DNA from 2 places in the Bacillus sp. ISL-47 genome. Region 2 is predicted to be linked to the other one. Evidence: predicted binding sites of a transcription regulator. Region 2 holds the regulator's gene; the other holds the start of a gene.
The links. The regulator Rex, encoded in region 2, represses fermentation and respiration genes when NADH is low (regulators of the CRP and FNR family bind a similar motif). The targets are predictions, from matches to a motif close to TTGTGAAATATTTCACAA.
Positions count from the first base shown of each region.

Region 1: J7I93_RS19570 (NarK family nitrate/nitrite MFS transporter) is a predicted target of Rex. The motif match lies at 4,855-4,872, and genes of this name have one in related genera.

Region 1 covers NZ_JAGGQS010000058.1:28,256-34,934, reverse strand. Annotated here, with positions in the region: gene J7I93_RS19580 (lysozyme family protein) at 1-394, shown strand, start outside; gene ltaS (lipoteichoic acid synthase) at 1,257-3,257, shown strand; gene J7I93_RS19570 (NarK family nitrate/nitrite MFS transporter) at 3,324-4,835, opposite strand; gene nirB (nitrite reductase large subunit NirB) at 5,162-6,679, shown strand, end outside.
Region 2 covers NZ_JAGGQS010000074.1:2,280-8,958, forward strand. Annotated here, with positions in the region: gene J7I93_RS22565 (CPBP family intramembrane glutamic endopeptidase) at 97-831, shown strand; gene J7I93_RS22570 (DUF4305 domain-containing protein) at 880-1,086, shown strand; gene tatC (twin-arginine translocase subunit TatC) at 1,108-1,863, opposite strand; gene tatA (twin-arginine translocase TatA/TatE family subunit) at 1,880-2,050, opposite strand; gene J7I93_RS22585 (redox-sensing transcriptional repressor Rex) at 2,128-2,772, opposite strand; gene moaC (cyclic pyranopterin monophosphate synthase MoaC) at 2,799-3,281, opposite strand; gene J7I93_RS22595 (ABC-F family ATP-binding cassette domain-containing protein) at 3,480-5,402, shown strand; gene tsaD (tRNA (adenosine(37)-N6)-threonylcarbamoyltransferase complex transferase subunit TsaD) at 5,630-6,661, opposite strand; gene rimI (ribosomal protein S18-alanine N-acetyltransferase) at 6,658-6,679, opposite strand, start outside.

The sequences.
Region 1 (6,679 bases), on a different contig from region 2:
GGCCTCTGAATCTGCAGGTTTGCCCCCCAACTCCATCAGCGATCCGGAAAAGAGCATTAAACAGGGAGTAAAACATTTTCAGAGAGCTTTTAATTATGGCAACCAGAAAAATGTAGATTTCCCTACCGTTATCCAGGCTTATAATATGGGGATTGGCTATATTGACTTCGTAGCTAAGCAAGGCGGGAAGCATAGTGAGGAGATAGCCAAGAAGTTCTCTCTTGTACAGGCAGAAAAGAACCCCCAGGTTTATAACTGCGGCGGTGATAAAAATAACTTCCGCTACCCATATTGTTATGGCGATTTCACTTATACAACGAAAGTAACCAAAAACATAGAAATCCTAACAGCAAGCAATTCTGAGAAGACCGGGGATTTTAAATCGGTTTGGTAAACGGTCTCCAACACTGGTGCAAAAATAAAACATAATAAATATTGTAGTCAAAAACCGCACTAAAAAATTTTGTGCGGTTTTTGGTTTGTATTTTTTTAAAATACTCTTCTTTATTCATAATTCATATTTAAATACGTTCTATATGTGTTATGTTAAAACCACTTCTCTTTCAAACCAAAAAACCCCTCACTTTTATATTTTTAAGCTGATGGGGTTTAAAAGTATTCTCCAAGAGGAATTGTTCATAGGTCATGACTGAAGCTATTTAGATTATGGCAGCAGTAGCAAGTAACCTTTATTTCTGAGTATTGTTTAGCGCAGGATTTTGCCGAGAGCAGCATCGTTAAATGATTATTGTCAGCCAGATTGTCCATTTAGTGATGTAAATTATGTTTTACCGCCATGTTAAATTTCCGCATCAAGGTATATTTTTTTATTGCCTATCATATAAATGGGCTGTTGTCTGTTTTTTCTCTTTGGTTCAAAAATTATATTTTAATAAGTTTTTACATAAAAAATGAAACTAAATAGCTTTTCAATCGTCTATATATACGTGAGTTTATTTTCTGTTAAGTAATTAGATGGTTCTATCATTTCATAGAAAGATCACTTAAAAGCACTTCGGGTTCAGAGCCTAAAGTACTGTTCTTATAGGCGGGAATAGCTGTTTTATCCGGACATGCTTGACTTTTTGCAAAAACGGAGTATAGTTATATTCTTGCACAGTACTTTAAGTTATTTCTTAGTTTGTTCATAGTTTTTTAATATTTAACAGTTATACTAATTACTAGATTGATTGCCAACATATGATTTTAAAATTGATAGTGAATTATGTTAGAATAATGTGCTAGAAGGTAGGTGTATGATTTTGAATACTTTACTTCAAAAGAGTCATGGTATTTTTAATAAATATATTGGCTTTTTCTTTTTGGCAGTATTTCTGCTTTGGATGAAAACGTATATAACTCAAATGACACAATTTAATTTAGGTATTGAAAGTACATTGCAGCAGATCCTTTTATTTATTAATCCGCTTGGGTCTTCACTGCTATTTTTAGGACTTGCATTTTTCTTTAAGGGAAGAAAGAAGTATATAGCCTTAATGGTTATTTATTTCATTTTATCTTTCCTACTATTTGCGAACGTGGTGTACTATCGTTTCTTTAACGACTTTATTACGCTGCCTACATTAACCCAAACCCAAAACTTTGGTGATGTAAGCAGCAGTGTAAGCTCTCTTTTGAATTCCTATGACTTCCTTTTCTTTATTGATGTTTTAGTGCTGATAGGATTGCTTGTTTTTAAAGTCGTAAAAGTTGAAACAAAGGATATGTCCCGCCGCAGAGTGGCAGCATTGATTTATGCCTCACTGGCTGTTTCCTTTGCAAACCTGGGCATTGCTGAAACAGACCGTCCTGAACTATTAACTAGAGGATTTGACCGCAACTATATCGTTAAGTATCTGGGTATGTACAACTATACGATCTATGATGCGGTACAAAGTACGAAAGCATCCGCTCAGCGTGTTATGGCGGATAGCAGTGATACAACAGAAGTCATAAACTTTACAAAATCGAATTACGCAGAACCGAACCCGAAGTACTTTGGTGCAGCAGAGGGTATGAATGTGATTTATCTTCATCTTGAATCTATTCAGACGTTCCTTATGAACTATGAGTTGCATGGTGAAGAAGTAACGCCATTCTTAAACTCATTAACACGTGAAGAAAACACAATGTATTTTGATAATTTCTTCCATCAGACTGCGCAAGGTAAAACAGCAGATGCCGAGTTTATCTTGGAAAACTCTTTATACGGATTGCCACAGGGCTCTGCATTCACAACGAAAGGTATGAACACATACCATGCTGCTCCGGCGATCTTGAAGGATAAAGGCTATTCATCTGCCGTATTCCACGGTAACTCCGGAAGCTTCTGGAACCGTAATGAGATTTATAAATCATTTGGCTATGACAATTTCTTTGATGCAAACTATTATGATCTAAAGCCAGAGGACATGGCTGACTATGGATTAATGGATAAACCATTCTTTGAGCAATCCATGCCATATTTGGAATCACTTCCACAGCCATTTTACTCAAAATTTATTACTGTATCGCATCACTATCCGTACCATATGGATCAGGAGAAGGCGACGATTGAGCCGCATACAACTGGCGATAAATCGGTGGATAATTACTTCCAGACAGCCCGTTATGCTGACGAAGCACTTAAAGAGTTCTTTGAGCAGCTTAAAGCATCCGGCCTGTACGACAACTCCATTATCGTGATGTACGGTGACCATTATGGTATTTCCAAAAACCATAACAAAGCAATGGAAGAAGTTCTCGGCAAAGAAATTACGCCGTTTGATAGTGCTGGACTTCAGCGTGTTCCATTATTTATTCGTGTACCTGGCATGGAAGGCGGAGTAAACCATGAATTTGGCGGTCAGATTGATTTAATGCCAACTCTAATGCACTTGCTGGGTATCGATACTAAAGATTATCTGCAGTTTGGTACAGATTTATTATCAGAACAGCACGATGATCTTGTACCGTTCAGAAACGGTGACTTTATGAGCCCGACAATCTCTTCTGTTGACGGCAAGTTCTATGATTCAAAGACAGGCGAACTGCTTGAAGAAGAACGTTTGGAAGAAGCGAAAAAGCTTCAGGAAAGTGCTGAGCAAAAACTGGCGCTTTCTGATAAAGTAGTAAATGGCGACCTGCTTCGTTTCTACACACCTGAGAATTTTGAACCGGTAGACCGTTCGGAATATGACTATAAACCTGAAAAATCCGAAGGTGCAAATACAGAAGTGGAAAGTGAAAAAACAGTAGAAGAACAATCTAATAAATAAATAAAAAAGGCTGCCTGGGTAAATCCAGGCAGCCTTTTTGCTGTTTTGGTATTAGGGATGTTGGTCTTATAATGCCTTTCGTTCCCTTATGCTTTCTTTAACCCGTGGGGCCTCGTTAGTTTGACGATCCTGTTCAGATAAATAATATTCCGAGCTAAAGGAGTTTTTAGGCTCTTCCAGCCAGAAAAAGCAAATGGCAAAGCTGATCAGCGCCCCGGCTGCCAGGATAAAAAAGAAAGTTTGTGGTGAAACGAAAGTATACAGGATTAAATAGATCGTTGCCCCGACATTTCCATAAGCTCCTGCCATTCCGGCTATTTGCCCTGTTATCCGTTTTTTTATCATGGGGATGACGGCGAAGGTTGCCCCTTCAGCTCCTTGTATGAACATGGAAGTCAGAATCGTCATCATAACAGCAGCGAATAATGGCCAATTGGAATCGATAAACCCCATACCTAAGAGGCCGGCCGAAATACCAAGCATATAAACGAGCATGACTCTCTTTCTGTTTCCCATCCGATCCGAGAGCATGCCGCCGAGTGGACGGGCAATAAGATTAATAAAAGCGAAAGAAGCTGCAATCAATCCGGCTGTCGAAGGTGTCAGGGAGAATGTCAGCTGAAAGAACATGGGCAGCATGGATACAATCGCAAGCTCTGCGCCGAAGTTCGCAAAGTATGTACTGTTCAACGCAGCCACGTTTTTAAATTTATATTGATCTTCCTCGGGAACTCCCGCTTTTAATATAGGAATATTCACTTCCAATATCTTATAAACCTGTATAAGAAATACCAGTCCAATCAGGCTCCAGACAATATATAAAGCACTCTCCGACATAAAGCCCAGATTTTCAATTCTCCAGGCACTGACGGCTAGAGCGCCGCTAAGCGGGATGGACCATACGATTAGACGAAACATATCTCCCCATGTGCTAACCTCCATGGCCCCTGATCTTTTCGGTTTAACGAGGGATTTTCCTTCAGGGGTATCCTTTACAGCCCAATAGTAGAATACTCCATAAGCAAAACAAATAAGTCCTGTTAAGGCTAATGCGTATCTCCATCCGTCTTCGCCTCCCAAAAGGTTTAAGCCGATAACCGGCAGGATCATGGCTGCCGCTGCAGATCCAAAATTCCCCCAGCCCCCATATATTCCTTCTGCAAAGCCGACATCTTTTGGGGGGAACCACTCAGAAACCATTCGGATGCCAATGACAAAGCTTGCACCTATACTGCCGAGGACTAAGCGGGATATCATCAGCTGGAGCCAATTATCTGCAAATGCGAAAATTAATGTTGGAATGGACATGACAATCAAAAGAGAAGAATAAACCAGTCGTGGGCCATACCGATCCAGCAGGTTCCCAATGATGATTCTGGCTGGAATCGTTAAGGCGACATTCAGAATACCTAGTGCAGCAATATGTTGTACAGTTAGCCATTTCATTTCCTCCAGCATGGTGGTAGCTAAAGGAGCCATGTTGTACCAGGTGAAAAATGAAATAAAAAATGCGAGCCATGTATAGTGCAATACTTTCATTCGCTCATCTTTAAATTTGAAAACATCTGTAACGTTCATTAAAAATCCTCCTTAAAAAGTCTGAATATTTTAACATCATCGCATACTTTAAATATTTATGTAATAGTTATGTAAGGTTTTCTTACATAATTCAAAATCCCTATTTCCATCTATATCCATTGCTGGCAGCGGGATTAAACGCTTACATATCAATAGAGAATAGGTAAAAACGGAGCATAAAAAGTAAATATGAAAGATGGGGCAAAAGTTTTGTAATGATGAAAATAATCAAAAAGTTATGTTAATTATAAATTTCATGTGATAATATCTAACATAACAAAAAGAAAAATATAGAAAGGTGGGAATCAAGTTGTTGGAGGGTTACTATGGCTAAAGAAAAACTAGTCCTTATTGGAAACGGAATGGCAGGAATTCGCTGTGTAGAGGAAATCCTCCATCAGGATCCCAACCGGTTTTCCATTTCGGTTTTCGGAAGTGAAAAGCATCTAAATTACAATCGCATCTTATTGTCTTCTATCCTGCAAGGGAAGTCTTCCATTGAAAATCTGACAATCCATAAATCTGATTGGTATGTGAAAAGGCAAATCGAATTATTCAACAATGAAACAGTTATGAAGTTAAACACTGCGCAAAAGGTACTTACTACAAATAAAAATCGGAAAGTTTCCTATGACAAGCTTATACTGGCTACTGGCTCGACTCCTTATGTCCCGCCGCTCCCCGGCTGCAGCAAAGAAGGAGTAATGACATTCCGTACTATAGAAGATTGCAGGCAAATCATTCATTCATCAAAAAAAGGTAAAAATGCCGTTGTAATTGGGGGAGGCTTACTGGGATTGGAGGCTGCTCAAGGCCTTATCCATTTAGGAATGGATGTCCATGTTATCCATAATGCAGCAAGAATCATGAATAAACAGCTGGACTCTAAAGCAGCAAATCTTTTGCAAAGATCGTTTGAGAAACAGGGCATAAAATTCTTATTGGAGAAGGAAACGCAATCCTTTGAAGGAAGCGGCCGTGTTGAAAGGGTTATTTTTATAGATGGAACAGAACTTCCCGCTGATCTGGTGATTATAGCAGCTGGTGTCAGGCCTAATATTAAGCTTGCACATGATTGTGGAATAAAAACGAATAGGGGAATATTAGTCAATGATTTTATGCAAACGAGTATCCCTGATATTTATGCTGTAGGTGAATGTGCTGAACATAGAGGGATTGTATACGGACTTGTAAAGCCGCTGTATGAGCAGGGAAAGGTACTGGCGAAACATATCTGCGGAAAGTTTACTGAGGAATATAAAGGTTCTATTTTATCTTCGAAGCTGAAGATATCCGGAACGGATGTATTTTCTGCAGGGGAGCTTTTTGAAAAAGGCTATAAAAAAGCTCTGACTTTATATGACGAAGATGAACAAACGTATAAAAAAATAGTGTTTAAGCATAACAAAATGGCTGGATTTTTATTAATGGGTGACATAAAAGACCATGTAAGGTTATTGGACATGATGGAGAAGAAGAAAGACTTTTCCGATGAAGAAAAGCTGCTTCTTTTGAATTCTTCTAAAAAGGAATGCAGCATAAGTTCAATGGCTCAAACCGGTATCGTTTGCAACTGTAATGGTGTCACAAAAAAGGCGATTGCAGAAGCTGTATTAACAAGAGGGCTGAAGACAGCAGAAGAAGTGAAAGAATGTACAAAGGCTTCTGGGGCATGCGGAGGATGCAGGCCGCTGGTCGAAGAGCTTCTGTACTATATAAAAAGCGATGATTTCCATGAAGATATTGAACCTGAAACATTATGTGCGTGTACGGATCTATCAGAAGAAGAGGTTGTAGAGGAGATCCAGCTTCGCGGATTGCAAAGTGTGGAAGGGATATTTACA
Region 2 (6,679 bases):
TTTGCTGCAGCGCTGAAATTTGAAACGGGCTCCTTTTTATGAGTAAAATGGCTTTAGTACATGTTTTAAAACCATCAATTTTAAGGGGTAAACATTTTGAAGAAGGAATATTGGATTATTTTAATAGCCTATATTGCTATGCAGCTTTCAAGTCTATTCGGCGTTCCGCTGGTCCTCTTACTTGCAGATCTCCTCGGACAGAAGCCCGAAAACATGCAAATTCTGGCGGTAGCCTACTGGCTTGTCATCAGTTTCACTATTACATTGATCATTACGCTTCTTTTATTGAGAAAAGAGATGAAAATGGGATTGGCACAAAGAGATGCTTCTTCCGCAGCAAGCGCAGTCGGCTGGGCAATTGGCGGCATATTTTTAGCTTTAATCGCTCAAGCTACAGCTGCAAGCATTGAGAACATGATTGGCGTGGAAATGGGATCTGAAAATACACAGCAAATCATACGGATCATAGAAGCCTCCCCTGTCGTAATCTTGATTAGTTCAGTAGTGGGGCCCATCCTGGAAGAGATCGTATTTAGGAAGATTATTTTCGGTTCTCTCCATAAACGATTTAACTTCTTCCTATCTGCCCTAATCAGTTCTGTGATTTTTGCTCTCGCCCATTTTGAACCTGAACATATTCTTTTGTATTCGGCCATGGGCTTTACCTTTGCTTTCCTATATGTAAAAACAAAACGGATAATTGTACCGATTTTTGCCCACGTTGCCATGAATACTCTTGTGGCAGTCATTCAGCTTAATCAGGAAAACTTGGAAAAGTGGATGAAGGAAATGGAAAATGTACAAAGCTTTATCAGCTGTATTGCAGTCTAACACTCAGCGAAGTAAATCGTTTCGCTTTCACTTTATTGGAGGATTTTGATGAGAAGCACACCTTTGTTTTCAGGCATCGTATACATCCTGCTGGGATGCCTTTTTACCTTTATAGCCATTCAGAATATACAGCGTGAAGAAGCATGGAGTTTCTTTACTTATTTTCTGATCATTATTGCCACATTCGATCTTGGCACCGGCCTGAGAATGGTTGGTTTCCATTTTAAAATGAAAAATAAAAAAAACAAAAAATGAGCCCGCAATAAGGCTCATTTTTTATGATTGCTCACTTTCAATTTCCTGAAGCTTCTCTGCTTCCAATACTTTTTTATAGGAAATGCGAGAGATAAAAATACTGACTTCATATAAAAGCAGCAGCGGAATCGTCACCATCATATGGGATAAAAGATCCGGCGGTGTAATAAAAGCCGCTATGACCACTAATACAAAGTAAGCATATTTCCGTATCTTCACCAAATATGCTGGTGTGACAATTCCCAGCCTTGTTAAAAACATGACCACAACCGGAAGCTGGAACAGCACCCCAAATGGAATGGTCAGCTGGAAAAGGAATTGAAAATATTCATTTATCCCGATTACCTGATTGATGGCAAGCCGGTTGGCAATGGAAGTCATGAACTCAACTACAAATGGAAATAAAATAAAATAAGCGAATGCGATTCCGCCGACAAACAAAATGACAGAAACGGGTATATAGCTAAGTGTAACTTTCCGCTCTTTGTCAGATAATCCTGGGCTAATAAAGGCCCATAGCTGATATAAAATCACGGGTGATGTAATAATAAAAGCGATCAGAAAAGCAAATTGCATATAAACTTTAACCGGGTCTGTTAACCGGAAAGCATTCATCGTCAATTCCTTCGCTTCATCCGCTTTTTGCAAATAAACAATCAGCGGTTCAGCCAGGAAAAAGCTAAATATCACGGCGATAAAGAAAAAGATAACGGAAATGACTATCCTTTTTCTTAATTCGCCTATATGTTCATAAATCGTCATATCATTATGACTCATATCTATTCATCCTAACTTACTTAGCATCTTTTTTATCGTCATCGTCCGCTAAGCCTTTTGCTGCGTTTTTAAATTCACGTAATGTATTCCCTGCTGCTCTTCCCAATTCCGGAAGTTTTTTTGGTCCAAATATCACTAATGCAATCAAGATAATGAGTATGAGGCTACCAGGTCCAAGATTCATCATTGCCGCACACCTCCCCTTACCTATAATAGCGAATCCATTACAATCTTCAACTGTTATCTATTGGAATGCAGGATGGATTACGTTTCTGCAGGATAATTTTTTAAGAAATAAACCAGTGACTGCAATTCAACAGCCAGGTCAATATGGTGAATCCGAATGGATGAAGGCACAGTCAGTCTCGCTGGCGTAAAATTCAGGATGCCTTTAATCTTGGCTTTAACCATCCGATCTGTAATCGCCTGTGCAGGCGGTGCCGGTACTGTTAGGATGGCTACCTGAATATCATTTTCTTCAATGACCTTTACCAGATCATCCATATGGTAGACAGGCACATCCCCTATCTTCGTTCCTACCTTGTTCTCGTCCACATCAAAAGCAACTTCTATCTTGGTATTATTATTCTTAAGAAAATTATAATTTAAAAAGGCCGTCCCTAAATTACCTACTCCAACCAATGCTACTTTAGTCAGTTCATCCTGATCAAGGGTTTTACGAAAAAAGGATAGCAGATAATTTACATTATAGCCGTAACCTTTTTTCCCTAACGCACCAAAATAAGAAAAGTCCCGGCGAATTGTTGCCGAATCCACCTTAACCGCTTCACTTAGTTCCGCTGAAGAAACCCTTTGTTTCCCCGAGGAGTGGAGGTTTTTGAGAAAACGATAATATAAAGGAAGCCGTTTAGCTGTGGCTTGAGGTATTTTCATTGGTTCATTGGCCATTCGTCCATCTCCGTCCCTATGATGTATTAGTCTCTTTTAAAATCTCCGTTTTTCCCGCCTGTTTTTTCCACCAAAAAGGTTGGTCCGATTACCATTCCTTTGTCTACTGCTTTACACATGTCATAAACAGTTAGAGCACAAACAGAAGCTGCTGTTAACGCTTCCATTTCCACACCTGTATTTCCTTTCGTCTTTACAGAAGCAGTGATGAACAGAATATATTCTTCCTGCCCAGTTTTCCATGAAAAAGAAATATCTACGCCAGTTAGCGGCAGCGGATGGCACATTGGAATAATATCCCATGTTTTCTTGCTTGCCATGATGCCGGCAACCTGTGCAACCGAAAGCACGTCCCCTTTTTTCATGGTATTAGATGTAATCTTTTCATATATTTCCTTATTAACAGTTATACTCGATTGGGCAATGGCTGTCCGCGCTGTTTCAGGCTTATCGCTGACATCCACCATTTTTGCTCTGCCTTCTTGATTAAAATGGGTAAAATCCGCCATAAAAAAACACCTCTCTCCAAAATCATACACTATTTTTCCCCATCTTTGTACGGGCTTTGTATGCTTCTTCACATATTTCTTTACTATTTTCGTATAAAATATTTCCATTCAGCACCTGCAGGATAAAAGGCCTGCCTCCTTTATTGCCGAACATATATGAATAAGTTACACTTACTCTATACTATAGAGGTGAAAAAAATGATACTTTTACAAGTAAATCAGCTATCGAAAAACTTTGCTGCTGATCCTATTTTAACGAATATAAAGCTTGAAGTACAAACCAGGGACCGAATTGCCCTTGTAGGACGTAATGGAGCAGGGAAATCTACCCTTTTAAAAATTATAGCCGGCCATATGGCGTATGATTCCGGGGACATTATAAAACCTAAGGAAGTAACGATAGGATACCTGGCTCAAAATACGGGCCTTGAGTCCGACCTTTCCATTTGGGATGAGATGCTGACAGTGTTTGAGCATTTGCAAAAACAGGAAAAACAGCTGCGTCGTCTTGAAGAACAAATGTCAGACCCTGAAGCCATGAATAATTCTGATGCATACGATCGAATCTTAAAGGAATATGACAAACTTCAGGTAGAGTTCAAAGAGAATGGCGGCTATCAGTATGAAGCGGATATCCGTTCCATTCTTCATGGGCTGAACTTTAATTCTTTCGGCTACAATACGAAAATTTCAACCTTAAGCGGCGGCCAAAGAACAAGGCTTGCCCTTGGAAAACTTTTGCTGACAAAGCCCGATATTCTCATATTGGACGAGCCGACAAACCACCTGGACATTGAAACATTATCATGGCTGGAGCAATACTTGCAGAGCTATGACGGTGCCATTCTAATTGTTTCCCATGACCGTTATTTCCTCGATAAGGTTGTTTCCCAGGTATACGAAATTTCAAGGCACCAAATCCGTAAATATCCTGGAAACTATAGTTCCTATTTGGACCAAAAAGCAGAAAACTTTGAACGGGAAATGAAGCAATTTGAAAAACAGCAGGAAGAGATTTCAAAGCTTCAGGATTTTATCCAGCGCAACCTTGCACGGGCTTCAACAACCAAACGAGCCCAAAGCCGGAGAAAACAGCTTGCCAAAATGGAAGTGATGGACAGGCCGCTGGGAGACGAGAAATCCGCATCGTTTGGCTTTGATATTGAAAGGCAATCTGGCAATGAAGTTTTAAATATAAAATCACTGGCTGTCGGATATGAAGATAAAGTTTCTGAAAATATTTCCTTCCGACTTGCCAGAGGAGACAGCATTGCCCTTGTAGGGCCAAATGGAATCGGCAAATCTACTTTACTGAAAACGATTGTGAAAAAGATATCGGCTCTTTCCGGGGATATACAATACGGATCCAATGTAACAATCGGATACTATGACCAGGAACAGGCTGAGCTTACCAGTAATAAGCGAGTCCTAAACGAATTGTGGGATGAATATCCGCTTAAGCCTGAAAAAGAAATTCGCACGATCTTAGGCAATTTTCTTTTTTCCGGTGATGACGTCCTTAAAACTGTCTCAACTCTTAGCGGCGGCGAAAAAGCCCGCCTGGCTCTGGCAAAGCTGATGATGCAGAAAGCTAATTTCTTAATATTGGATGAGCCGACAAACCATCTTGATCTGGATAGCAAAGAAATCTTGGAAAATGCTTTAATTGACTATCCGGGGACTATACTTTTCGTTTCCCATGACCGTTATTTTATCAACAGAATAACCACAAAGGTGATAGAGCTTTCCAGCAGCGGTGCAACTGAATATCTTGGGGATTACGACTATTATGTTGAAAAGAAGCAGGAGCAAGAAGAACTGCAGGCATTTGATCAAAATAACAATGATCATTCTGCACAGCCTTCAAGACAGGAAAAAAATAATTATCAGCTAGATAAGGAAGCAAAAAAGCTTGAAAGACAAAGAAAAAGAAGAATGGATGAAATCGAAGAGCAGATAGAAGCGCTGGAAAAGAAAATCGAAGATTATGATCAGCTTCTCTGCGATCCGGAAGTTTATCAAGACCACGAAAAAGTATTGGAAATAACAAAAGATAAGGATGAATTAAAAGCAAAACTGGAAGAACTATTGGATGAATGGACAGTTTTAGCAGATGAATAATGAAGGAAAATTCATAACTTTTAGACTGGTAGGATAGTCACTACCAGTCTTTTTTATTATCCACAAAGATAACCACAAACAAAAGTCGATTATATACGGTCTCCACAGAGTTTTCCACATTATCCACAGAAACACGGTAATTTATCCCCATTATCCACATAAAATTCAGAAAATGAGCATTTTATCCACAAAAAAAGCCCCCGGGCTACCGGGGACTTTTACCTATATTATTTATTGTTGTGGATAGCGATATCTAACCCTGGATTTGCATTCAAATCTAAGCCGGAATGAATGCCCTTTTCAAATAAAATACTGCCTGCTGCTGCAATCATGGCTGCATTATCTGTGCATAAAGATAGCGGCGGGATAATGAGCTCTATATCCGGATTACAGGCAAACTTGTCCTCCAATTCTGCACGCAGTCCTTTGTTCGCTGCAACACCGCCTGCCAGCAGAAGCTGCTTAACTTTATATTCCTCCACAGCTCTTTGCGTTTTCGTTACAAGTACATCTATTACACTTTCCTGAAAACTTGCCGCAAGATTCTCAGGGACAATTTCTTCCCCACGCTGTTCTGCATTGTGGACAGTGTTAATAACTGCAGATTTTAAGCCGCTGAAGCTAAAGTCATATGACCCTTCTTCCAGCCAGGCCCTTGGCAAATTGATCGTAGGCTTCCCCTCATGTGCAAGCTTGTCTATATGCGGTCCTCCCGGATATGGCAGGCTTAACGTTCTTGCTACCTTATCATAAGCCTCCCCTGCAGCATCATCCCTTGTTTCGCCAATCACCTCAAAATGGCCATGTTCCTTCATATACACAAGCTCTGTATGGCCTCCTGATACAACAAGTGAAAGCAAAGGAAACTTCATTTCAGCAACTAAGCGGTTAGCATAAATATGCCCTGCAATATGATGCACGCCAACAAGCGGGATCCCATGGGCAAAAGCAATGGCCTTTGCTGCATTTACACCGATAAGGAGTGCCCCAACAAGGCCAGGCCCTTCAGTTACAGCAATTGCAGATAGATCCGAATAAGTAATTCCTGCGTGGTTTAATGCTTCTTCCAGTACTATAGTTATTTGTTCGACATGGTGCCGGGAAGCAATTTCCGGGACTACTCCGCCGAACCGTTTATGGCTTTCTATTTGGGATGCAACAACATTAGCCGCAACCTCCCGGCCATTCTTTATGATGGCAACTGCTGTTTCGTCACAACTCGTCTCAATTCCCATGATCCATTGATCTTTTTTATTCATAAATTCACCCACATTACT